DNA from 4 places in the Micromonospora sp. CA-248212 genome. Region 1 is predicted to be linked to each of the others. Evidence: riboswitches for the same ligand, from Rfam matches in the RefSeq annotation. Region 1 holds a riboswitch; each other region holds the start of a gene.

The links. Region 1 has a riboswitch for cyclic di-AMP ahead of ACQP03_RS02960 (coiled-coil domain-containing protein). Riboswitches for the same ligand answer to the same signal wherever they lie in the genome.
Region 2: another riboswitch for cyclic di-AMP. It lies ahead of ACQP03_RS14775 (transglycosylase family protein); the one in region 1 lies ahead of ACQP03_RS02960 (coiled-coil domain-containing protein).
Region 3: another riboswitch for cyclic di-AMP. It lies ahead of ACQP03_RS00425 (NlpC/P60 family protein); the one in region 1 lies ahead of ACQP03_RS02960 (coiled-coil domain-containing protein).
Region 4: another riboswitch for cyclic di-AMP. It lies ahead of ACQP03_RS11560 (C39 family peptidase); the one in region 1 lies ahead of ACQP03_RS02960 (coiled-coil domain-containing protein).

The regions. Positions count from the first base shown of each region.
Region 1 covers NZ_CP192023.1:626,642-632,061, reverse strand. The annotation lists gene ACQP03_RS02970 (copper-translocating P-type ATPase) at 1-1,254, opposite strand, end outside; gene ACQP03_RS02965 (YibE/F family protein) at 1,567-2,925, shown strand; cyclic di-AMP (ydaO/yuaA leader) riboswitch at 3,092-3,222, shown strand; gene ACQP03_RS02960 (coiled-coil domain-containing protein) at 3,227-4,249, shown strand; gene ACQP03_RS02955 (carbonic anhydrase) at 4,309-5,016, opposite strand; gene ACQP03_RS02950 (helix-turn-helix transcriptional regulator) at 5,177-5,420, shown strand, end outside.
Region 2 covers NZ_CP192023.1:3,097,220-3,102,639, reverse strand. The annotation lists gene ACQP03_RS14795 (GNAT family N-acetyltransferase) at 1-359, shown strand, start outside; gene ACQP03_RS14790 (VOC family protein) at 450-887, shown strand; gene dinB (DNA polymerase IV) at 945-2,132, shown strand; gene ACQP03_RS14780 (hypothetical protein) at 2,236-2,592, shown strand; gene ACQP03_RS14775 (transglycosylase family protein) at 2,668-3,360, opposite strand; cyclic di-AMP (ydaO/yuaA leader) riboswitch at 3,360-3,528, opposite strand; gene ACQP03_RS14770 (peptidoglycan-binding domain-containing protein) at 3,799-4,287, shown strand; gene ACQP03_RS14765 (peptidase inhibitor family I36 protein) at 4,396-4,797, opposite strand; gene ACQP03_RS14760 (AfsR/SARP family transcriptional regulator) at 4,983-5,420, shown strand, end outside.
Region 3 covers NZ_CP192023.1:88,149-93,568, reverse strand. The annotation lists gene ACQP03_RS00440 (zinc metalloprotease) at 1-792, shown strand, start outside; gene ACQP03_RS00435 (pyridoxamine 5'-phosphate oxidase family protein) at 866-1,414, opposite strand; gene dcd (dCTP deaminase) at 1,492-2,070, shown strand; gene ACQP03_RS00425 (NlpC/P60 family protein) at 2,142-3,182, opposite strand; cyclic di-AMP (ydaO/yuaA leader) riboswitch at 3,195-3,330, opposite strand; gene ACQP03_RS00420 (N-acetylmuramoyl-L-alanine amidase) at 3,566-5,420, shown strand, end outside.
Region 4 covers NZ_CP192023.1:2,361,807-2,367,226, reverse strand. The annotation lists gene ACQP03_RS11570 (CDP-glycerol glycerophosphotransferase family protein) at 1-68, shown strand, start outside; gene ACQP03_RS11565 (alpha/beta fold hydrolase) at 73-819, opposite strand; gene ACQP03_RS11560 (C39 family peptidase) at 953-1,801, opposite strand; cyclic di-AMP (ydaO/yuaA leader) riboswitch at 2,035-2,175, opposite strand; gene ACQP03_RS11555 (hypothetical protein) at 2,461-3,231, opposite strand; gene ACQP03_RS11550 (hypothetical protein) at 3,409-3,852, opposite strand; gene ACQP03_RS11545 (acyltransferase family protein) at 4,036-5,238, opposite strand; gene ACQP03_RS11540 (glycosyltransferase family 2 protein) at 5,380-5,420, shown strand, end outside.

The sequences.
Region 1 (5,420 bases):
CCCACCGGGTCCGGCCGCCGCCACGATCGCGCGGGCCAGCGGATGTTCGCTGTCGGACTCGACACCGGCGGCGATCCGCAGCGCCTCGTCCCGGCCCACGCCGGGGGCCGTCACCAGGTCGGTGACCTCGTGCGCGCCCCGGGTCAGCGTGCCGGTCTTGTCGAACAGCACCGCGTCGACGGTACGCATCCGCTCCAACGCGAGCCGGTCCTTGACCAGGATCCCGCTTCGCGCCGCCAGCGCCGTGGAGAGCGCGACGACGAGTGGGATGGCCAGGCCGAGCGCGTGCGGGCAGGCGATCACCAGAACGGTGACGGTACGCACCACCGCCTCGTCGGGCTCACCGAGCGCGGTCCAGACCACCAGGGTGAGCACGGCGGTACCGGCGGCCACGTAGAAGAGCGCGGCGGCGAACCGGTCGGCGAGCAGTTGAGCCTGCCCGCCCGAGCGCTGCGCCTGCGCGACCATGCGTTGGATGCCCGCGAGCGCGGTCTCGTCGCCCAGCGCCTCGACCCGGACCCGGATCGCCGAATCGGTGGCGACCGTGCCGGCCACCACCCGATCGCCCGCCGACCGGGCAACCGGGCGCGACTCGCCCGTGATCATCGATTCGTCCAACTCCGCGTCGCCGTCGACGACCCGGCCGTCGGCCGGCACCCGACCCCCGGGTCGGACCAGCACCACGTCGTCGACCCGCAGCCCGTCGACAGGTACGCGCTCGACCCGCCCGTCCGCCGCCACCCGCTCGGCCTCGTCGGGCAGCAGCGCCGCCAGTGCCGCGAGCGCCCCACGGGCCTGCCCGATGGCCTTCATCTCCTGCCAGTGCCCGAGCAGCATGATGGTGACCAGCGCGGCCAGCTCCCACCAGAAGTCCAGGTCGAAGGCGCCCAGGCTGGTCGCCAGCGACGCGGTGTACGCCACGGTGATCGCCATCGCGACCAGCAGCATCATGCCCGGCGCGCGGTCCCGCATCTCACGTACCGCGCCGACCAGGAACGGCCAGCCACCCCAGAGGAACACCACCGAACCGAGCACCGGCCCCACCCAGGAGCGACCCGGCGCGTCCAGCCGGAGCCCGAGCCGGTCCACCACCAGGTCACTGGTCAGCACCACCGGCACGGTGAGCACCAGACAGACCCAGAACCGCCGACGGAACAGGGCCGGGTCGTGCCCGGCGTGCTTGTCGTGCCCGGCGTGCTTGTCGTGCCCGGCGTGCTTGTCGTGCTGTCGGTGCTCGGTGGGTGGCTCAGGCATGACTCCACCATCCGCCGCGCCCGGGGCGGTGTCAGCGGTTCGACTCCCCCGACACGTCCGCACGACCTGCGACCCCCCGCCGCGCTGGTTAGCATCGTCCAGCGATGACCCACCGGATCCCGCCGCCGAGACGGGCGACGGCGCCGCCACGGCGCGGCCCCGTACGGCGCCGACCCGACCACTTCATCACTCTCCGTGATTGCCGGGTCGTCAGGCGGCGAACCGACGCGCTCGTGCCCGCGTTCGTCCGGCGGAACTGAACCGCAGAGGCCGCCGGCACGTACCCCGCACCGGATCGTTGGGAGTCTCGCATTGGGTTCCGACCACAGCCATTCCGCTCGACCCGCCCCGCCCCGGGTACGACGGATCCTCATCGCGACGGTGGTGCCGCTCTTCGTGGCCACCGTCGTCGCCGCCGTGGTGCTGTGGCCACGGGACGGCGCACCGAAGAGCGGCGGTGGGGCGGATCTGCCGCGCCACCACGGCACGGTGACCCGGGTGGTGACCGAACCGTGCCCACCCTCGACGAGCCCGGAGGGCACGCCGAGCGGCGGGCCGTGCGGCACGGTGGACGTACTCCTCGAAGACGGGCCGCGCGCCGACCGGCAGGTGAGCACGCCCGTCCCCGCCGGCCCCGGAGCGCCTCGGGTCGAGGTGGGCGACGACGTCGTCCTGGTCGAGCTGACCGATCCGACCGATCCCACCCTCAGCACTTGGAACATCGCCGAGCACCAGCGCGGGACGCCACTGGTGTGGCTCGTGGGGGTCTTCGCCGCCGCCATCGTCGCGTTCGGCCGGTGGCGGGGTCTGGCCGCGCTCGCCGGCCTGGCCGCCAGCTTCGCCATCCTGCTCACCTTCGTGTTGCCGGCCATCGGCGCGGGCCGGTCACCGCTGCTGGTGGCGGTGGTCGGCGCGGCCCTGATCATGTTCGTGGTGCTCTACCTGACACACGGGGTGACCGCGCAGACCTCCGTCGCGGTCCTCGGCACCCTGGGCAGCCTGGTGCTCACCGGCGTCCTCGCGACCATCGCCACGGCCGCCACCCAGCTCACCGGCTTCGGCAGCGAGGACGCCACCACGCTCTCGATGTTCCAGGCGGAGGTGGACCTGCGCGGCCTGCTGCTCGCCGGGATCATCATCGGCTCACTCGGGGTACTCGACGACGTGACCGTCACCCAGGCCGCCACCGTCACCGAGCTGGCGAACGCCAACCCCGGGCTGGGTCGACGACAGCTCTACCGGGCCGCCACCCGGGTCGGCCGGGCGCACATCGCCTCCACGGTCAACACCATCGTGCTGGCGTACGCGGGCGCGTCACTGCCGCTGCTGCTTCTGCTCACCGCCGACTCGCGCCCCATCGGGCAGATTCTGACCAGCGAGTTCCTCGCACAGGAGATCGTCCGCAGCGCGGTCGCCACCCTCGGCCTGATCGCCGCCGTACCCCTCACCACCGGGCTGGCCGCGGTGGTGACCGCGGCCGGGTCGACGGCCACGCCCGACGCGGACGCCCCGCCACCGCGCCCCCGCGCGGACCGCGCGGAGGCGCTCGCCGCTCTCAGTTCCCCGCCGACGGATCGGGCCGACCGGCCCGATCCACAGCGGAACACACCCCCATCCACCGCCACCACCGGGTGGCCAGAGCCGAACAGGAGCACGGATACGGCATGGTGACACTCCTCAGCGTGACCGGATCGGGCACCCGCCCTGAGAACCGCGTCACTGGTCACTCAACGCCATGGCGAAATGACGCTTTTAGTCGGCATCAGGACGTAGCTCAGGCGGTGGACTCTCGGGTAACCTCGCTGCCGGTCACCGACGAAGGCGCGCAGCGGCGCCTGCGGTGCCACCGCCCAATCGCCAACCGGCGAGCCGGGGACCCAGGTACCTGGGGTGAATCCGCGACAGCGGTAGGGGCCACTTCCGCCCCGAACCCGTCAGCTAACCCGGTCGGCGGTCGACGGAAGGGAAGATTGTGACGGCACCCCTACGCCGCTGGTTGACGCCCGTGGTGGCCGTGTTCGCCGCGCTGACCGTGCTCGCCGGACCCCTCCCGGCCCACGCCGCCCCGACGACCCCCACACCGTCCGGGCACGAGGAGGACGGCGACGAGCCCAAGCTGCTCACCGACGTCATCGAGCAGACCAACCGGGACTACGTGGCGGCCAAGTCCAAACTGGACAAGTCCAAGAAGCGGCAGGTCGAACTCGCGGCAGAGGTCGACCGGGCGAAGGCCGACCTGGCCGCGCTGGCCCCGCAGGTCGCGCAGATCGCCGCTCAGTCGTACCGGACCGGACGGGTCGGCGCGATCGCGATGCTGCTGGAGGCCGACGCCCCGGACTCGTTCGTCCAGCGGGCCGCGGCGCTCGACGAGATGAACATGGTCAACGAAAAGAAGCTCGCCGAGGTCAACGCGGTGAAGTCCCGCGCCGAGGAGGCCAAGCTGGCCCTCGACACCGAGGTCCGGGAGCAGCAGAAGCAGACCGCGCTGATGGCGAAGGACAAGCGCGACGCGGACAAGGCGCTCGCGCTGGTCGGCGGCAAGGGCTTCACCGGCGGTCTGGTGGACGCCACCTCCCCGGTCGCCCGGATCGGCCCGGGTCGCACCGCCGACGGCGACTGGAAGCCCCAGTCGTGCAGCGAGAAGGACCCGACCACCTCCGGCTGCGTCACGCCGCGCACGCTGCACGCGTACAAGGAGGTCAAGCGGGCCGGGTTCAACCGGTTCGTGGGCTGCCACCGCAACGGTGGACCGTACGAGCACCCGAAGGGTCGCGCCTGTGACTGGTCGTTGCAGAAGAGCGGCTTCAGCCCGTGGCACAACGACGACACCCGGATGTACGGCAACAACGTGGCCGCGTTCCTCATCCGCAACGCCGACCGGCTCGGCATCTACTACGTGATCTGGAACCGGCAGATCTGGTTCCCGGCGACCGGCTGGAAGTCGTACAGCGGGCCATCGAACCACACCGACCACGTACACATGTCGCTGCTCTGATCCGACGCTCAACAGTTCGAGGGCCGTCCCGCGTCGAGCGGGGCGGCCCTCGTCGCGTGTCAGGCGGCGGCGGTCGCGGCCGGGTCGTCCGAGGCGTCGCCGGCCGGTACGGGGGTCACGGGTCGCACCGCCCCGGCGGCGAGCCGGTACGACATCCCCACCACCGCGCACCGCCCCCGCGCCACCTCGTCGGCCAGCACGGGCGACTGCCCGAGCAGCGTCTCGACCGTCTGCGCGATGTGGATGTCGACGATGCCGTCGATGTCGTGCACGCCCTCGGCCGTGGCTCGTCGCAGGCTGGGCAGCACCGCGTCGACCACCGCTGGGAGATGTCCCGGGGGCGCGATGCCGGTGGCCGCCGATTCGCGGGCCGCCTGCACGGCGCCGCAGGAGTCGTGCCCGAGCACCACCACCAGCGGAGCACCGAGGACGGCCACCGCGTACTCGACGCTGCCCAGCACCTCTGGCCCGGTGGTGTGCCCGGCGGTCCGGACGACGAAGAGGTCACCCAGCCCCCGGTCGAAGATGATCTCGGCGGCCAGCCGCGAGTCGGAGCAGCCGACGATCACCGCGAAGGGGTGCTGCCCGTCCGCCACGGCGGCCCGGTGCCCGGCATCCTGGTTGGGGTGGCGCGGCTCTCCGGCGACGAAGCGACGGTTGCCAGAGACCAGCTCGGCGTACGCTCGGGCCGGCTCGGTGGCGACCGGCGCCTGCTCGACGGTCCGCTGCGTGCCCGGCTGCCCGCCGGGCGTACCGGAACGGCTCATCCCCGCACCTCGTCTCACGCGTTTGACCTGCTCAACGGTCTTTTCAACCGGGCCGGCGGCGGGCGCTGGCTCGCGCTCAACGGTCACACGCACGGCAAGATGCGTCAAGATATGCGTGATTTAGATTTCATACGTTGACCCGGAAAGGCGGCCCCCCACGATGGCGAGCACGACGGCCGGAGGCGGCCGGAACTGGACATTTCTTACCAACCACGGCCATGTGCTGCTCGCCATCGCCCGCGACCCCACCGCCCGGCTCCGTGATGTGGCGGCGGAGGTGGGCGTCACCGAGCGGGCCGCCCAGGCCATCGTCGCCGACCTGGAGGCCGAGGGTTACCTGCACCGCACCCGGGTGGGGCGGCGCAACGAGTACACCCTCAACCCCGCCGGCCGGTTCCGGCACC
Region 2 (5,420 bases), 2.5 Mb from region 1:
TCGATGGGGACGGCCTGGTGGTGGGTCACGTGGTGGCCACGCGGGCCCGCGTGGCCGGTGCGCCGGTGGCGTTGGGTCTCGGGCCGCTCGGCGTGCTGCCCGGCTGGCAGCGACGCGGGGTCGGCAGCGCCCTGATGCACGCGGTCCTGGGCGCCGCCGACGCCCGAGACGAGGCGCTCGTGGTGCTCCTCGGGCACCCCGAGTATTACCCGCGTTTCGGGTTCCGGCCGGCCGTCGAGCTGGGCGTCACCCCGCCGCAGCCGTGGGGCCCGCAGTACTTCATGGCCCGACCGCTGACCGCCTGGCACGGATCGATCCGGGGCGAATTCCGCTACGCCCGCCCCTTCGACGACCTGTGACCGGACCGCACCCGCTGTCGCAACGATCCTGTCGGTCCGTCGCGAGAGGATGGCGACATGACCGACCAGACCGGGAACGAGGATGCTGCTATGGCCCGTGAAGTGCAGATAACGTTCGACGCTGCCGATCCTGCCGCCCTGTCGGCGTTCTGGGCCGACACCCTCGGCTACGAGTTGCAGGGCCCGCCCGGGGGCTTCGACTCGTGGGAGGCCGCGTTGGACGCGATGGGCGTGCCGCCGGAGCGACGCAACGACGCGTCGGCGGTGGTCGACCCCACGGGGGCGGGGCCACGGCTGTTCTTCCAGCGGGTGCCGGAGGGCAAGCAGGCCAAGAATCGCGTCCACCTCGATGTGCGGGCCGCGCCGGGGCTGACGGGTGACGACCGGATGGCGGCCCTGGAGGCGGAGGCCGACCGGCTCACCGCTCGGGGTGCCACACGGCTCGCCCGACACGAGCCCGCTCCCCCGCTCGGCGCCGGTCACATCGTCATGGCAGACCCGGAGGGCAACGAGTTCTGCCTCGACTGAGCGGGCGTTCTCCCAGCTCATTGCCGCGACGACCGGCCGTCATGCGAACATGTGTACGTGTCGCACGACGCCCACATCCTGCACGCCGACCTGGACGCCTTCTACGCGTCGGTCGAGCAGCGTGACGACCCGCGCCTGCGCGGACGGCCGGTGATCGTCGGCGGCGGCGTGGTGCTGGCCGCCAGCTACGAGGCGAAGGCGCGGGGTGTGCGCAGCGCGATGGGGGGTCAGCAGGCACGACGGCTCTGCCCGGACGCGATCGTGGTGCCGCCCCGGATGTCGGCGTACACGCAGGCCAGCCGGACGGTGTTCGAGATTTTCCGACAGACCACGCCGCTGGTCGAAGGGCTCTCCATCGACGAGGCGTTCCTCGACGTGGGCGGGCTGCGCCGGCTGGTCGGCACACCGGCCGACATCGCCCAGCGGCTGCGCCGGGAGGTCCGCGACCGGGTCGGCCTGCCGATCACGGTGGGTGTGGCCCGGACGAAGTTCCTGGCGAAGGTGGCCAGCGCAGTGGCGAAGCCGGACGGGCTGCTGGTTGTCGCCCCCGACGCCGAGACTGCGTTCCTGCATCCACTGCCGGTGGAACGGCTCTGGGGCGTCGGTCCGGTCACCGCCGCGAAGCTGCGGGAACGCCGGATCCGTACCGTCGCGGACGTGGCCCGGCTCGGCGAGGCCGCGCTGGTGTCCCTGCTCGGGGCCGGCGCCGGCCGGCACCTGCACGCTCTCGCCCACAACCGCGACCCCCGGGCGGTGCAGATGGGCCGGCGGCGGGGCTCGATGGGCGCGCAGCACGCGTTGGGGCGTACCCCACCTGCGCCGGAGGAACTGGACGCCATCCTCGCCGGTCTGGTCGACCGGGTCACCCGACGGATGCGGGCGGCCGGACGGTCCGGACGCACCATGGTGTTGCGACTCCGCTTCGGCGACTACACCCGCGCCACCCGCTCGCACACCGTGCCCAAGGCGACCGCCGACACCACCCCACTGCTCGCCGCCGCCCGGACACTGCTGCGGGCCGCCCTACCGGAGATCGACCGGCGCGGGGTCACCCTGCTCGGCGTCTCGGTCGGCAACCTGGACGACAACCCGGTGCAGCCGGAGCTGCCGTTCCAAGCCAACACCGGGGCCGACCTGGACGCCGCCGTGGACGCGGTCCGCGACCGCTTCGGCTCGACGGCGCTCACCCGGGCGGCGCTGCTCGGCCGCGCTCCCGGTGTCGAGATGCCGCTATTGCCGGACTAGAGCGCCCCGGTTGCTGCGACCGGAGACACATCACAGCAGGTCGGCGGTTTAGCCGGCCGCACACAGGTGAAGTCTTGAGGGGAAAGCCTGACGAGGGGGGCCCATGTCCGACGAGACCAGCAACCGACCGAGCCGTCGTGCCGAACGCCCGGGCGACGTGACCGACCCGCTGCTCTGGCAGCTCGCGGTCGACGTGCTCGAGGCCCACGAGGCCGACGACGAGGGTCGCTGCCGCAACCTCCAGTGCGCCGGCCAGTCCTGGCCGTGTGCGGCGCGTACGACCGCCGAGCAGTCGTTGCGACTGGCCCGCAGCACCCCCGACTCGGTCGAGACGGCCATCGACGGTGGCGGGGGCGGCACCGGCTGGACGGCCGAGGCCGCCGCGCCGGCGCAGCGCTGGGGCTGGAACGGCGACGTGATGGCCCGCCGCGAGGCGAGGTCGGCCGCCTCGGCGGCGTGACCCGTCCCGCGAGGACAGCGCCAGACGAACGAACGCTCGGCCGGTGACCCGGCCGAGCGTTCGTCGGTACGTACGTCAGAGAGCGAGCCGCTGCCCCGGGAAGATCAGGCCCGGGTCCGCGCCGATCAGCTGACGGTTGCGCTCGTACAGGGCCTGCCAGCCGCCGCTGCGGGGGTGCCGCTCGGCGATCTCCGACAGGGTGTCCCCCGGCGCGACCACGTACGTGTCGCCGCCGGCCGCCGGGGCGGTCCGCTCGTGACCACGGGTAGCCGGCTGGTCGCCGCGTGCCGGCCGCTCCTTGCCGGAGGTGGACGTCGACGACTTGGAGGTCGACTTCGTCGGGGACTTCGCGGTGGACTTCGTCGGGGACTTCGCGGTGGACTTCGTCGAGGTACCGCCCGACGAGCCGCCCTTGCGGCCGCAGGTCGGCCACGCGCCGATGCCCTGCCCGTCGAGCACCTTCTCGGCGATCGCGATCTGCTCGCCACGGCTGGCCAGATCGGCGCGGGCGGCGTACTTCGTGCCGCCGTAGCCGGCCCAGGTGCCCTGGGAGAACTGCAGCCCGCCGTAGTAGCCGTTCCCGGTATTGATCTTCCAGTTGCCGCCGGACTCGCACTGGGCGATCGCGTCCCAGTTGACACCGGCCTGGGCCGGGGCCGCCGGGCCGAAGAGGGCGACGGCGCCGGTGACCGCGCCGACCGCCAGGGTACCGACGGCGACGCGGCGGGTGGTGACCCGTCGATGACGGGGGGTGTACGCAGACGTCATGGATCATTCCTCCACGCCGGCGAGGTGAGCTGTCGGGTTCGGGCCGAGGAGCCCGGCCGCGCGCTGGCGGCTTCACCCCGAGGTGACATGCACCGAGGAACGTTGGGTCCCCCGCTCCTGCCCGGGTTCTGTTTCCGACGACCGGGGGCAGGATTTGGCGTTGCCGGTCGCGGCGTCCACGGTGGTGGACCCGACCGACGGTAGGCACGGTGGGTGACGGTCGCCCACCGCTTGTGAAGTTGTTCACCGGCTCACGCGGGGCGCTGCGGCCAGCGGTTGCGGAGGACGTCCACCTGTGCAGCGGCCATCATGGACCGTTTCCGATCAGGGCCTGCCGTCCCGGTGAATTGACGTTCGGACAGGAAACCGTAGACGGGCGGTAGCGATGCTCTGGAGCACACCGGGTCCGTCCCGGAAACGACACCCCAGGAGGAGATCATGCCGCTCCAGCAGAGTCGCAACGGCCGTCGCCGCGCCGCAGCCGTCCTCGTAGCCCTACTGGCCGGCGCTGGCCTGACGCTGTCCGCGCCGACCGCCGCACAGGCGTCCAGCCCGTGCACCAGCCTGACCTTCTACCGGGTCGGCGGCTACCCGGGCGGCGCGGACATGCACGTGCCCACCGTCGGCTGGCAGACCGGAAACAAAAGCTGCTACCTCACCTACGGCCACTCGGGCTCCGCGGTGCTGGTGCTCCAGGAGGCGCTGAACAACTGCTACGCGCGGTCGCTCAGCCTGGACGGGAACTACGGTCCGAAGACCCGGGACGCCGTCCGGTACGCCCAGCACAAGATCAATGAGGACATCGTGTACGCGAACATCGCCGAGGACGGCGAGTACGGCCCGCAGACACGTGCCTACATGGGCTTCGCGATCTTCGGGGTCAACGGCGGCCCGGTCATTCCCAACGTCTGCTACTACCCGGGCTGACCGCCGTACAGCGCCGGCCGGAGCCCTCGCGGACTCCGGCCGGCGCCGTGGCGGCCCCTCCCCCGGTGCGGCGTCGCCGGCTCCCCCCTGCGCGGCGACGCTCATGGATCAGCAGACCCGGACCGCCTCGATCCGCTGATTCCAGTTCCCCCCGATCGCGGCCGAGTCGTACGCCAGGTTCGCCCGGTAGCCATAGGCGTGCTGGTAGCCGAGCAGGCCGGTGGCGTTGGCGTTGTCCCAGAAGGTGGAGACGGTGCCGGACGGCCGGTTGTTGATGATCGATTGGGCCCGGTTGCGGAAGTACGAGGGCAGCGGGACGTCGTTGCATCCGTTGTACGGACCGTCGAGCAGGAAGATGTCGCCGCTGAAGTTGGCCCCGGCGTACAGGCAGAGCAGACCCGACGGGCAGGCGTAGTTGGCCTGGGCCGGGCTCGGGGCGACGCCGAGCGTGGCGCCCACGGCGATCGTACCGAGCAGCGCGGACGTGAGCCTTCGCAGAGCACTTCGCACGATGGTGACCTCCGGTGTCGTCACGACCGGAACCGGCCGCGAGTCGAGTTGCTGACATCACGTTGATCGATGTCCTTGTAGCAACGATGATCTGCGCGGAAGGTCGACGAATTCCTGCCGGAACCTCAATCCGGCTGTCCCGGGGGTGCCGGTGGGGCGACCGGCGGTGCAGCGAGCGGCGGTTCATGGAGATTCGGGTCCTCGGGCCGGTCGAGGTCTGGGCGGACGGCCGTCCGGTCGATGCCGGAGCGGCCCGCCAGCGCGCCGTCCTGGCCGCACTGGCGGTCGACGTGGGCCGACCGGTGAACCTGGACGCTCTGGTGGACCGGGTCTGGGGTGACGCGTCGCCGCCCCGGGTTCGCCACAACCTGCACGTCTACCTCGCCCGGCTCCGCCGGGTGCTGGCCGACGCGGGCGCGCCGGACGTGTTGGCGCGACGGTCGGGTGGTTACCTGCTGGACCTGCCACCGGAGACAGTGGACGGCCCGCACTTCGACGCGCTGCGGCAGCGTGCCGACGGGCTGCCCGACGGGGACCCCGAACGGGTGGAACTGCTGCGCAGGGCGCTTGAGCTGTGGCGTGGCGAGCCGCTGGCGGGGCTGCCGGGCGAGTGGGCGGCCCGG
Region 3 (5,420 bases), 540 kb from region 1:
CACGAGCCGAACGAGCTGACCGCCAAGCAGGTCCGCGAGCGGGACGCCGACCTCGCGGCGGCGCTGCGCGAGCGGGCCAACTACCGGGCCGGCGCCGGCGCCACGACGCTGGCCGCTACGGTCACCATCCCGGTGGTGGTGCACGTGATCCAGGAAAACAGCACTCGGGCCGGCGGAAACATCCCCGACTCGATGATCACCTCGCAGATCAGCGTGCTGAACCAGGCCTACGCGGGTGGGACCGGCGGCGCGGCCACCGCGTTCGCCTTCCGACTCGACTCGATCGACCGGGTGACGAACCCGTCCTGGTATCCCATCGTCGACGGCTCGTCGGCGGAGCGGTCGATGAAGTCGTCGCTACGGGTGGGCGGCAAGAACACGCTCAACATCTACCTCGGTGAGTTGAGCGACGACCTGTTGGGCTGGGCGACCTTCCCGCAGCGCAGGCTCAGCAGCATGGATGGCGTGGTCGTGCTGAACGAGTCGCTGCCGGGCGGCACCGCCACCAACTACAACCAGGGCGACACCGGCACCCACGAGGTCGGCCACTGGCTGAACCTCTACCACACCTTCCAGGGTGGCTGCGGCGGCTCAGGTGACGGCGTCAGCGACACCCCGGCCGAGGCGTCGCCCGCGTACGAGTGCCCGACCGGCCGGAACACCTGCTCGGCGGCCGGCCTGGACCCGATCACCAACTTCATGGACTACACCTACGACTCGTGCATGTACCAGTTCACCGCGGGTCAGGCGAGCCGCATGCTGACCGCGTGGAACGCGTACCGCGCGGCCTAGCTCCTCGCGTACACCAGGTGCCGGCTCCGTCACGACGGAGCCGGCACCGGCGTCTCTGCCCCCAGGGCCGTGGTCAGGCGGCCGTGCACTGAACGTCGCGGCTGCGGCGGGTCGGGCGCGTCTGCGGTACGGCCGCGGGCGCGGCCGCCGCGGGCGGGGTCTGCGGATCGAGCCAGACCTGGACGGCCGGACGCCCCACGGCGATGCCCAGGCCGTGCTGGTCACGACGGGTCAGCATCGCCACGTCGACGGTGAACTCGAACAGCCGCCAGTCGGCCCGCGGCTCGGCCCGAGCGCTCTGCGCCAGCCGGGCCACCCGGACCGGATCGGTGACCGGCCAGGCGTGACCCGCCACGTACGCCTCGTCGTCGCTCTCCTCCGGAGGGAACGAATGCAGCGCGTATCGGCCGTCCCGTTCGAGGTCCCGGCGCTTCGGCGAGTCGATGATGAAGCAGAACAGACCCTCGTCGGTGATGACCGGGGAGACCGGATGGACCCGGGGCCCACCGTCGGCACGGACCGTGGCCAGATAGCCGAAGCCCGGCCCGTACTGCTGCAGGAGAACGCGGATGCCGTCGGCGAGGCGGGGCTCGTCGACGGCGAAATCGGACCAGGAAGCCATGCGAGCATTCTATCGAACAAATGTACGAGGAGCGACCTCGACACGCTGGTCACCGCCCACCTCGCTATGGTGGTCCGATGCTGCTCTCCGACCGTGACCTGGTCTCCGAGATCAAGGCCGGCACGCTGGGCCTGGAGCCGTTCGAGCCCACCCTGGTCCAACCCTCCAGCATCGACGTACGACTCGACCGGCTGTTCCGGGTCTTCAACAACCATCTCTACACCCACATCGACCCGGCCATGCAGCAGGACGACCTGACCTCGGTGGTCGAGGTGCCCGACGGCGAGCCGTTCGTGCTGCACCCGGGAGAGTTCGTGCTCGCCTCGACGCTGGAGGTGATCTCGCTCGGCGACCAGCTCGCCGGCCGACTGGAGGGGAAGAGTTCGCTGGGCCGCCTCGGCCTGCTCACCCACTCCACCGCCGGGTTCATCGACCCGGGCTTCTCCGGGCACGTCACGCTGGAGCTGTCCAACGTGGCGAACCTGCCGATCACCCTCTGGCCGGGCATGAAGATCGGTCAGCTCTGCATCTTCCGACTCTCGTCGCCCGCCGAACACCCGTACGGCTCGGTGGTCTACGGCTCGCGTTACCAGGGTCAGCGAGGCCCGACGCCCAGTCGCTCCTGGCAGAACTGGCGTGCCTGGCCGACGCGCTGATCCGCCCTTGCGATGTAAGGAAGGGCCCCCTTCTATACCTGAGGCGTTAGAAGGGGGCCCTTCCTTACATCTCAGCCGGGGCGGCCGTAGCTGTGGATGGGCCCGTCGTCGACCTTCTTCATCTTGACGGGCACACCGGCCTGGGAGGCGTGCACCACCCAGCCGTCGCCGACGTACATCCCGACGTGGTGGATGTCGCTGTAGTAGAAGACCAGGTCACCGGGGCGCAGGTCGCCCTTGCTGACGTTCTTGGTCACCCGGCTCTGCGCGGCGGCGTTGTGCGGCAGCGACACACCGGCCTTCGCCCAGGCGGCCAGCATCAGCCCGGAGCAGTCGTACGAGTTCGGACCCTCGGCGCCCCACACGTACGGCTTGCCGATCTGGGCGCAGGCGAACTTGACCGCGATGCCGGCACCGCCACCCGGGTAGCTGGCCGGGCAGGGCGCGGGACGCAGCGAACCGCCGCCGCCGTTGCCGTACACCTTGAGGCGCAGCTTCTGTAGCCGGTCGATCTCCTCGTTGATCTGCTTCTTCTTCGCCGCCAACTGGGCCTCGGTGCGGGTCAGCTGGACCACCATCTCGTCCAGCGGCGCCTTCTGCCGGGCCAGCTCGTTGCGCAGGTCGGCGACCTGGCGGACGTCCTCCTGCTGGTTGTGGGCGAAGCGGTCGAGCATTTCGAGCTGACCGACCATCTCACTGGGCGACCGGCTGCCGAGCATCGTGTTGACGGTCGACAGGTTTTCACCCATGTACGCGCGGACGGCCAGCGCGCTGACCTTGTCCATCGCGGCGTCGACCTGGCGCTCCAGCGGCGCGATGCGGGCGGCGAGCGTGTCGGCCTGCTTGCGCTTGAGGGCCAGGTCGGCTCGGGTGGCGTTGTGCCGCTCGATGATCGGTTCGAGCTTGTTCCAGTCGTCGTCGATCTGCCGTTCGATCTCGGCGACGGACGGGTCGGCGTGGGCCACCGTGGCGCTACCGGTCAGGACGACGGCGACGCCGACCAGGGCGGCGAGGGCGGTGGTGAAGCGGGACCAGCGTGGACGCGGCACGGTCGACGTCGGGTCGGCCGGGGCCGACCGTCCGGACGACGGCCGCGGGGCTTGGAGGGCCACCGGGTTCCGTACTCCTTCTTCCTGACCGCCTACCGGGTTAGCTGACGGGTTCGGGCGGGAAGTGGGCGCCCTACCGCAGGAACTGCGGATTCACCCCGAGGAACCTGGGTCCCCGGCTCGCTCGCGAGCGACTCGGCGGTGTCGGTCCGTTACCGCCCGGGGTGGGCAGACCTGCTACCGGGCCGACGAATGACCAGAGTAGAGACGGCCGTTACCGATCCGCAACCCGTGCGGCCGTGACACTCCGTACCGATTGCGGCGGGCCATCGAGCGGACGTGAAGATTTCCTTCCGTACGTTTCGAAACATGGAAAGGTATTGACGTGGGCTCCCGAGCAGGACGAAGGTGACGGCACCGACACCAGTTCACATGTAGGGGGTTCGATGAAACGTCCGACCCTGCTCGCCGTCGCGCTCGTCACCGCCACGGCGGCCGTGCCGCTGTCCGCCGGCCCGGCCACCGCGGCCCCCGCCGCCGACCGCCAGCAGCAGTACGCCGCCGCGGCGACCGAGTACGGCGTACCCATCGACGTACTACTCGGCGTCTCCTACCTGGAGTCCCGCTGGGACAGCAATGCCGGCACGCCGAGCACCAGCGGCGGCTACGGCCCGATGCACCTGACCGACGCCCGGCACGTGACCGCCCTGCCCCGGGGCGGTCACCACGACGCCCCGGGAGAGGATCCGCGCGGCGACGAGTCCCGTCGTCCTCTCGCACCGGCGCCCGCCACCGGCAACGCGCCGCCCAGCGCCGCGCTGCAGACCGTGGACGCCGCCGCCGCGCTCACCGGCGCCACCGCCGAGGCGCTGCGCACCGACCCGACGACGAACCTCCGGGGTGGGGCGGCGCTGCTGGCCGCGTACCAACGGGAGGTCGGCGCCCCGGTCGGAGTCGGCACCGACCCGGGCACCTGGTACGGCGCGGTGGCCCGCTATGCCGGCGCGGACAGCGCCGATGCCGCGGCGGCCTTCGCCGACGAGGTCTTCACCACGATCGGCGCGGGCGAGACGCGGGTGACCGACGACGGCCAGCGGGTCACGCTGCCGGCCCGGGCGGTACGACCCGAGCGGTCCTGGCTGGACCGACTGGGGCTGCGGCGACTCGCCCGCCCGGACGGGTTGGAGTGCCCGAGCACCGTGTCCTGTGAGTGGATCCCGGCACCCTACGCGGCGTTCGGCGACGGCGACTACGGCAACCACGACCTGTCCGACCGGCCCGCCCGGCAGAAGATCGAGTACATCGTCATCCACGACACCGAGGCGAGTTGGGCGACCACCCTGCAACTCGTCCAGGACCCAACCTACGTGAGCTGGCACTACTCGCTGCGCTCGGTGGACGGGCACATCGCCCAGCACGTCCGCACCAAGGACGTCGCCTGGCACGCCGGCAACTGGTACGTCAACGCCAAGTCGATCGGGCTGGAACACGAGGGCTTCGCCGCGCAGGGCACCTGGTACACGGAGGCGATGTACCGCACGTCGGCGAAGCTCGTGCGGCACCTCGCGCTGCGGCTGGGCATCCCGCTGGACCGCCAGCACATCATCGGCCACGACAACGTGCCCGGCACCACGGCGGCGACGGTCCGCGGGATGCACTGGGACCCGGGGCCGTACTGGGACTGGACGCACTACTTCGACCTGCTGCACGCCCCTCGGCTGGACACCGGCACCCCGGCCACCGGGCTGGTCCGGATCGACCCCGACTACGCGACAAACCAGCCGGCGTTCACCGGATGCGTCACCCCGGGGGCACCGTGCGCGCCCCGCGGTTCCTCGTCGGTGGTGCTACGCACCGCGCCGGCTCCGGACGCGCCACTGGTCAACGACATCGCGCTGCGCCCCGACGGCACCCCGAACACGATGGACGTGTCGGACCACGGTGCCCGCGCGTCCGCCGGCCAGACGTACGCGCTGGCCGGTCGACAGGGCGACTGGACGGCCATCTGGTACCTCGGGCAGCGGGCGTGGTTCCACAACCCCGCGTCCGCGCCGACGGCCACCTGGACGGTCGGCATGGTGGTCACCCCGAAGCCCGGCCGGGCCACGATCCCCGTCTACGGGCGGGCGTACCCGGAGCAGGCGGCCTACCCGGCCGGCGTGCCGTACCAGGCGATCTCACCGTTGCAGTACACCCTCGCCGCCGGCCAGCGGTACGCCGTCGGCGCGGTGCTGCCCGGCGAGTACTACCGGGCCAGCACGTTCGACGGCTCCTCGCCCGGCGACTGGACGGTGATCCGGG
Region 4 (5,420 bases), 1.7 Mb from region 1:
GTTTCCTGACCGCCGCCCGCCGCGAGCTGACCTCGGCCCGGGAACTACCCGCGCCCGCAGCCGCCTGACCGATCAGCGGTACGGCTCCAGCAACGCCAGCACGGCCGCCGGATCCTCCAGGTGCGCGTTGTGCCCGAGACCGGACAGCGTGGCGACCGGTACGCCGTACTCCTTGAGCTGCGCGTCCGTGACCATCGGGTCGTGCTCCCCGCGGGCCAGCACCACCGGCACGTCGGTCGCCGCGAGCAGCGCCGCCAGGTCGGGCGCGCCGACGGCGAACGCGGCGTTGTCCATCGCGAGCCGCCACCGGCCGTCGACCTGACGCAGACCGGCGTCGACCATCGGGTGGTCCGGGAGGACCAGACCGGTGAGGCCGGCGACCCGCAGGTACCGGCGGGCGGCCTCGGTGCGGCTGGTGAACCAGCCCACCGGGCGGGCGGCGAGGTCCGCGGCACGGGCCAGCTCGGCCGGCGCCCAGACGGCCTTGATACCCAAGCCCACCACCGCGTCCACTGGCAGACCGGCGGCGCGGGCCGCCAGCGCCAGGCCGACCACGCCACCGAGCGAGTGCCCGAGCACCACGATGCGGTCGTCGGAGGCCAGGCCCTGCGCGACCCGCTGGGCGAAACCCTCGAAGGAGTACGACGACAGCGGCGCCGACCAACCGTGACCGGCGAGATCGGGCGCCAGCCACCGGCCGGGCCAGTGCTGCTCCAGAAGTGGCGCCCAGGGCAGCCACACGTCACCCGTCGCCCCCATGCCGTGCAGCAGCAACAGGATCGGCTCCCGGCCGGCTTGACCACCCGATTCATCCACCACGGCCGCAGTCTCCCACGGTTCGCGGCCCGGTACGAGAGCCGTTCACCGGCGTCGCGCCCGACACGGGGACGCCGCGGGCGCCGGCCCCTTGTGGGAGACGGCGCCCGCGGCGTCGTGGGGTGTCGCGCGTTGGTCAGGCGGAGTAACCCCGGGTGGCGATCCAGTTCGCCAGGTCGATCGTGGTGATCCAGTAGGCCGGGTCGGCGGCGTTCGCCGAGTCGGCGATCCGCACCGTACGGCCGTTGTCCTTGTAGCCGACGACGGCGATGTAGTGCCCACCGCCGTAGGAGTGATAGCCGCCCTCGGTGTCGATGGCGTCGCCGACGACGTTCGCCACCACGCCCCGGCCATCGGTGATGGCCTTGACGACGTCGGCCTGAAGACGGTCCATCTGGGCCGGGCTGGGCGTGCCCGCGAACATGCGGGTGCGGTACGGGGAGCCCTTCACCTCGGCGTTGAGCACCCGGGTGGTGTCCTCGGCCGAGTTGGTGCCCATCTCGGTGGTGCCCAGCTCGGCGCCGAGCTCCTCCTGGGTGCGGTCGATGCCGCTGGCGCTGAGCGCGTTGCGGGTGGCCGCCGGGCCACAGTTGTAGTAGGTGTTCTGCGCCTCGTAGTCGTAGTCGAGCACCTTCGTCGCGGGCGGCTTCGGCGGCGTCGGCTTCCGGGTGACGTCCGGGTTGCTCGTGGCCTTCGCGGCGGGGGACGCGGCGCTGGTGGCCGGGGCGGCGGTGCTCGGCGCGACGCTCGCCGACGGAGCTGCGGACCGGAGTTCGCCACGGGAGGCGACGGTGTCACTGCGCATCTCGGCGACCGTGGTCGGGGTACGCGAGCCGGCCGGGGCGTCGTCGGCGCCGGCGACCAGGGCGCCGGCGGTGGTGGCGATCGCGAGGGCCGCGGCGGAGGCGGCGACGATTTGGTACGGGCGCTCGGTCGCGAGGCGACGGAGCTGGCGCTTCAGGGTGTGCTTCACGAGGTCCTCCACGGTTCACAGGGAGAGCGGCACACCGGGGCTCGACCGGCATCCGGGCAGGCGTCAGCGCGCGGGCGGTGGCCCGCGGATGATGAGCCGCTCAGGGGAACGCCCGGCGCGGCCGGGCGGGAAGTGCGGTGACCCGGGGGGTCAGCTCACCGTCACGAGGCGGATGAGCGGGGACACCGCGTCGCCGTGGAGGCGGCGGAACAACAAGGGGGTCGAGGGGTGCTGCACGAGGATGGAACTCCTTCCGTCACCGCCTACCGGGTTAGCTGACGGATTCGGGCGGGAAGATCGCCCTACCGCGGGCCGTGGCTCGCGGATTCACCCCGGACTTACTGTGGGTCCCCGGTTCGTTGATCACGATTGAGCGGGTCGGCGCGGCGTCGCCTCCTGCGATCGGTAACCGCACCGGACGGGACGACAGTACTGGCCGGTACGCACTCTGCCAAGCCGCGCCCACCTGCGTAAACATCGATTGGCCCAGCAATTTCTGCGCGTTCTGCCGCTGACGTGACTCGATGGGACAACGGGTTCCGCCGGCACCTGTGGGCGACAACCGGACAGGTGGCCGACAACGCGGCCACAATCGCGGGCGCAATGGCCGCCGATGATGCCCGCCGCCCGATTTCCGCTGCCGGTGACCCGCCTCACATAACGGATCGGGCTCAACCGGCCCGGGCCGGACGCCAGCGTGCCACGAGGGCCGTACGCGACGGCCGCGTCGCGGTGCGCCGGGAGAACGCCGGGCTCGGCCGCGACCGGACCGCCGCCACGTACGCCTCCTCGGCGAGGACGCGCGCCGACTCGGCGGCCACCTCGGCATCCCGCCAGGACGACCGCTCCCGCTCGGCGGCCGTCCGGTGCTCGGCCAGCCTCGCGTCACGGATCGCCCGGATGAGCAGCGTCTCCTGCTCGACCGGGTGCCGGCGGGGGTCCCAGCCGCGCCGGTGCCCGAACACGTCGCCGAGCTGAGCCATGGTCAACTCCCCCCGCCAGTGCGCCGCCATGGCGGCACGGTGCAGATAGCGCTCCCGGGCCGCGTACTCGGCGGGGGTGTGCGGGGTACGCGGTGTCGGCAACGCCCCGGCACCGGCGACCCGACGGGCGGCCGTGTCCGCCTCGTCGTACGCGGTCCAGGCCCGCTGCGCCTCGTCCTGAGCGACCAGCCAGTCAGCGCGCCGCCGTCGGGCGGTCCGCGCGGCCCGGGCGGCGGCCACGGCCACCTCCTCGGCGTACCGGCGCAGGTCGGCCATCTCGGCGACGGCCATCTCGCGGGCGGTGGGTGTCGGCGGCGTGGGGTCGGCCGCGGGCGAGTCCCGCTCCGGTCGGGCCACCAGGACGGCGAGGACCGTCAGCGCCAGCAGGAACAGGGCCGACCAGATGGCGGCGGCCTGGGGCACCTCGGTCAGGAACTGGTAGAAGACGACGGTTTCCATGATCGACACCTCGGCATGAGCACGTAAGCGATGGGATGCCGCACGGGCGGGTGCGGGCGGTGTGTCGTCAGGTGTGGTGACTGGCGTTCGGTCTGGCGGCGTCGCCGGTGATGGAGATCTCGGCGCGCCACACTCCGGCGCTCGCGGGACGGCGTGCCGCCCCGGTGACTGACCCCGCTAGGCCGGCGGGGCGCGGGGGGCCCGGCTGGCCGAGCCGGCGGCGCGGAGGGGCCGCTCCGAGCCCGTGCGCGCCGAGGTCACGCCCGCCAATGGGCGGGGTAACGCGTCCGAACCACCGTGCCGGGCGGGCTGCGGCTCGACCGACCGCGCGGAGGCGTCAGCGCCAAGCTCTGCGGCTCGTCCCTCGCCGACCCTGTCGGTGGCGGCCGAGCCGGTGGCGGCGCGGTCGGTGAGGACGGTGGAGAGGGCCGCGGTCGACGGTCCGAGCGGCTCCGCGAGGGCGAGCGACCCGATGATGGGCGGCGGGGCCGCGGCGGTCGATGCCGGTAGCAGCGCCGGGGCCGCGCCCAGGGCGAGCGACAGCACGGCGAGGCTGGTCAGCACCCGTGCCGCCCAGCGCGCCACCCACCACAGGGGACAGGTGAGCGCGACCGGGAGCACGTCCTCACGCTACCGTCGGGACCGCCCGGACGCATCGGCGACGGGCGTGTCGGCCAGCGCCGCGCCGACCCCGTCCGACCAGCGTGGACCAGGTGGCGTCAGCCGGCGCTGGTGGGTGCCACCGCGCCGGTCAAGATCGCGCTCGATCGTTGATGTAGTGGCCTCACTCGGCTGACGAGACCACTACAACCAGGATCGAGCGCGATCTTGCGCGTCTGGACGGGCGGGCACGGGCGGCACGCCGGCGTCACCGCTCCCGGCCGACGAGGTGGTGCGCTGATGGGGAACGAGCGGCGGGCGACCCGGGCGACGTGGCGCGAGCCGGCGCATCATCGGGGTCTCCACCCAGCGGTGCAGCAACCCGGCGAGGACCAGGTTCGCGAGCAGGAATCCGAGCACCACCGCCGGACCCCGCCAACCCCGGAAACCGGTCCCCCAGTCGCCGCTGAGCCGGAGCACGCTCGTCATCACCAGGACGTGCACCAGGTAGAAGGCGAACGAGACCTCGCCGAGCCAGACCAGCGGACGCGAGCGCCACGGCGAGCGCCGGCCGCGCACGTCGGCGTCGGCGGCCGCGGTGATCACCAACAGGTACGCGACGGCGAGCAGCGTGGTCCACAACTCGGCGCGGATCCACTGCGCGGCGGCCACCCAGGTGCCCACGAAGATCGCGGTGGCGGCGGTCAGGCCCGGCCCGCGCCACCGGCCCCGGAGCATCAGCTCGGCCGCCACCGCGCCCAACCAGAACTCCAGGGACCGCACCGGCGGGAAGATCTGGGTGAACCACCAGCGGCTTACCTCCGGCACCAGATGCTGGGCCGGCCAGAGCGCGAGGATCAGCAGCGGCAGCGCGACCACGAGCGCCCAGAGCACCGCGGGTCGCGCCCGGCGCAACAGGGGCAGCGCCAGCGGCAGACAGAGGTAGAAGAAGAACTCGCAGGACAGCGACCAGCTCACCGTGTTGACGCTGTAGAACCAGCCCAGCCGGGGGTCCCACGCCTGCAACAGCAGCAGGTTCTCCACGGCGACGGCCGGCAGGACGGGATCGGCGAACCACCCGGCGACCAGCAGCGCGGCGGCCCACAGCACCACGTGGTTCGGGTAGATCTTCGCGACCCGTCGACGCCAGAAGGTCAGCCGCGAGTCGCCCGGGCGGGCCGACCAGACCAACACGAAGCCGCTGAGAATGAAGAAGAACTGCACGCCGGACAGGCCGAGGGTGAAGAGGGCGTCGACGACGGCCTTGTACTCCGGCTCGGCGATGATCCGCATCGTCCCGGCGTGGAACCCGAAGACCAGCAGCGCGGCGATCCACCGCAGCCCGGTCAGCGACGGCAGCCGGGCGGGGGCGGCCGGCGCGGCCGGCGCGTCGGTGGTGCTCGTCATGCCGAGGCACCCTACCGGGTCACTCCCGGGTGAACCGGGCGGCCGTTGTTTACCTTCCGCTTCGCGGGTGTTCAGGGATTTCACCATCGGCGGCCACGTGTGGTTCCGGGGCTGGCCATCCACGTCGTCGAAGGTGGCGACGTGGTCAATGAGCCGACGCACGCGCCGCTGCTGAGCATCGT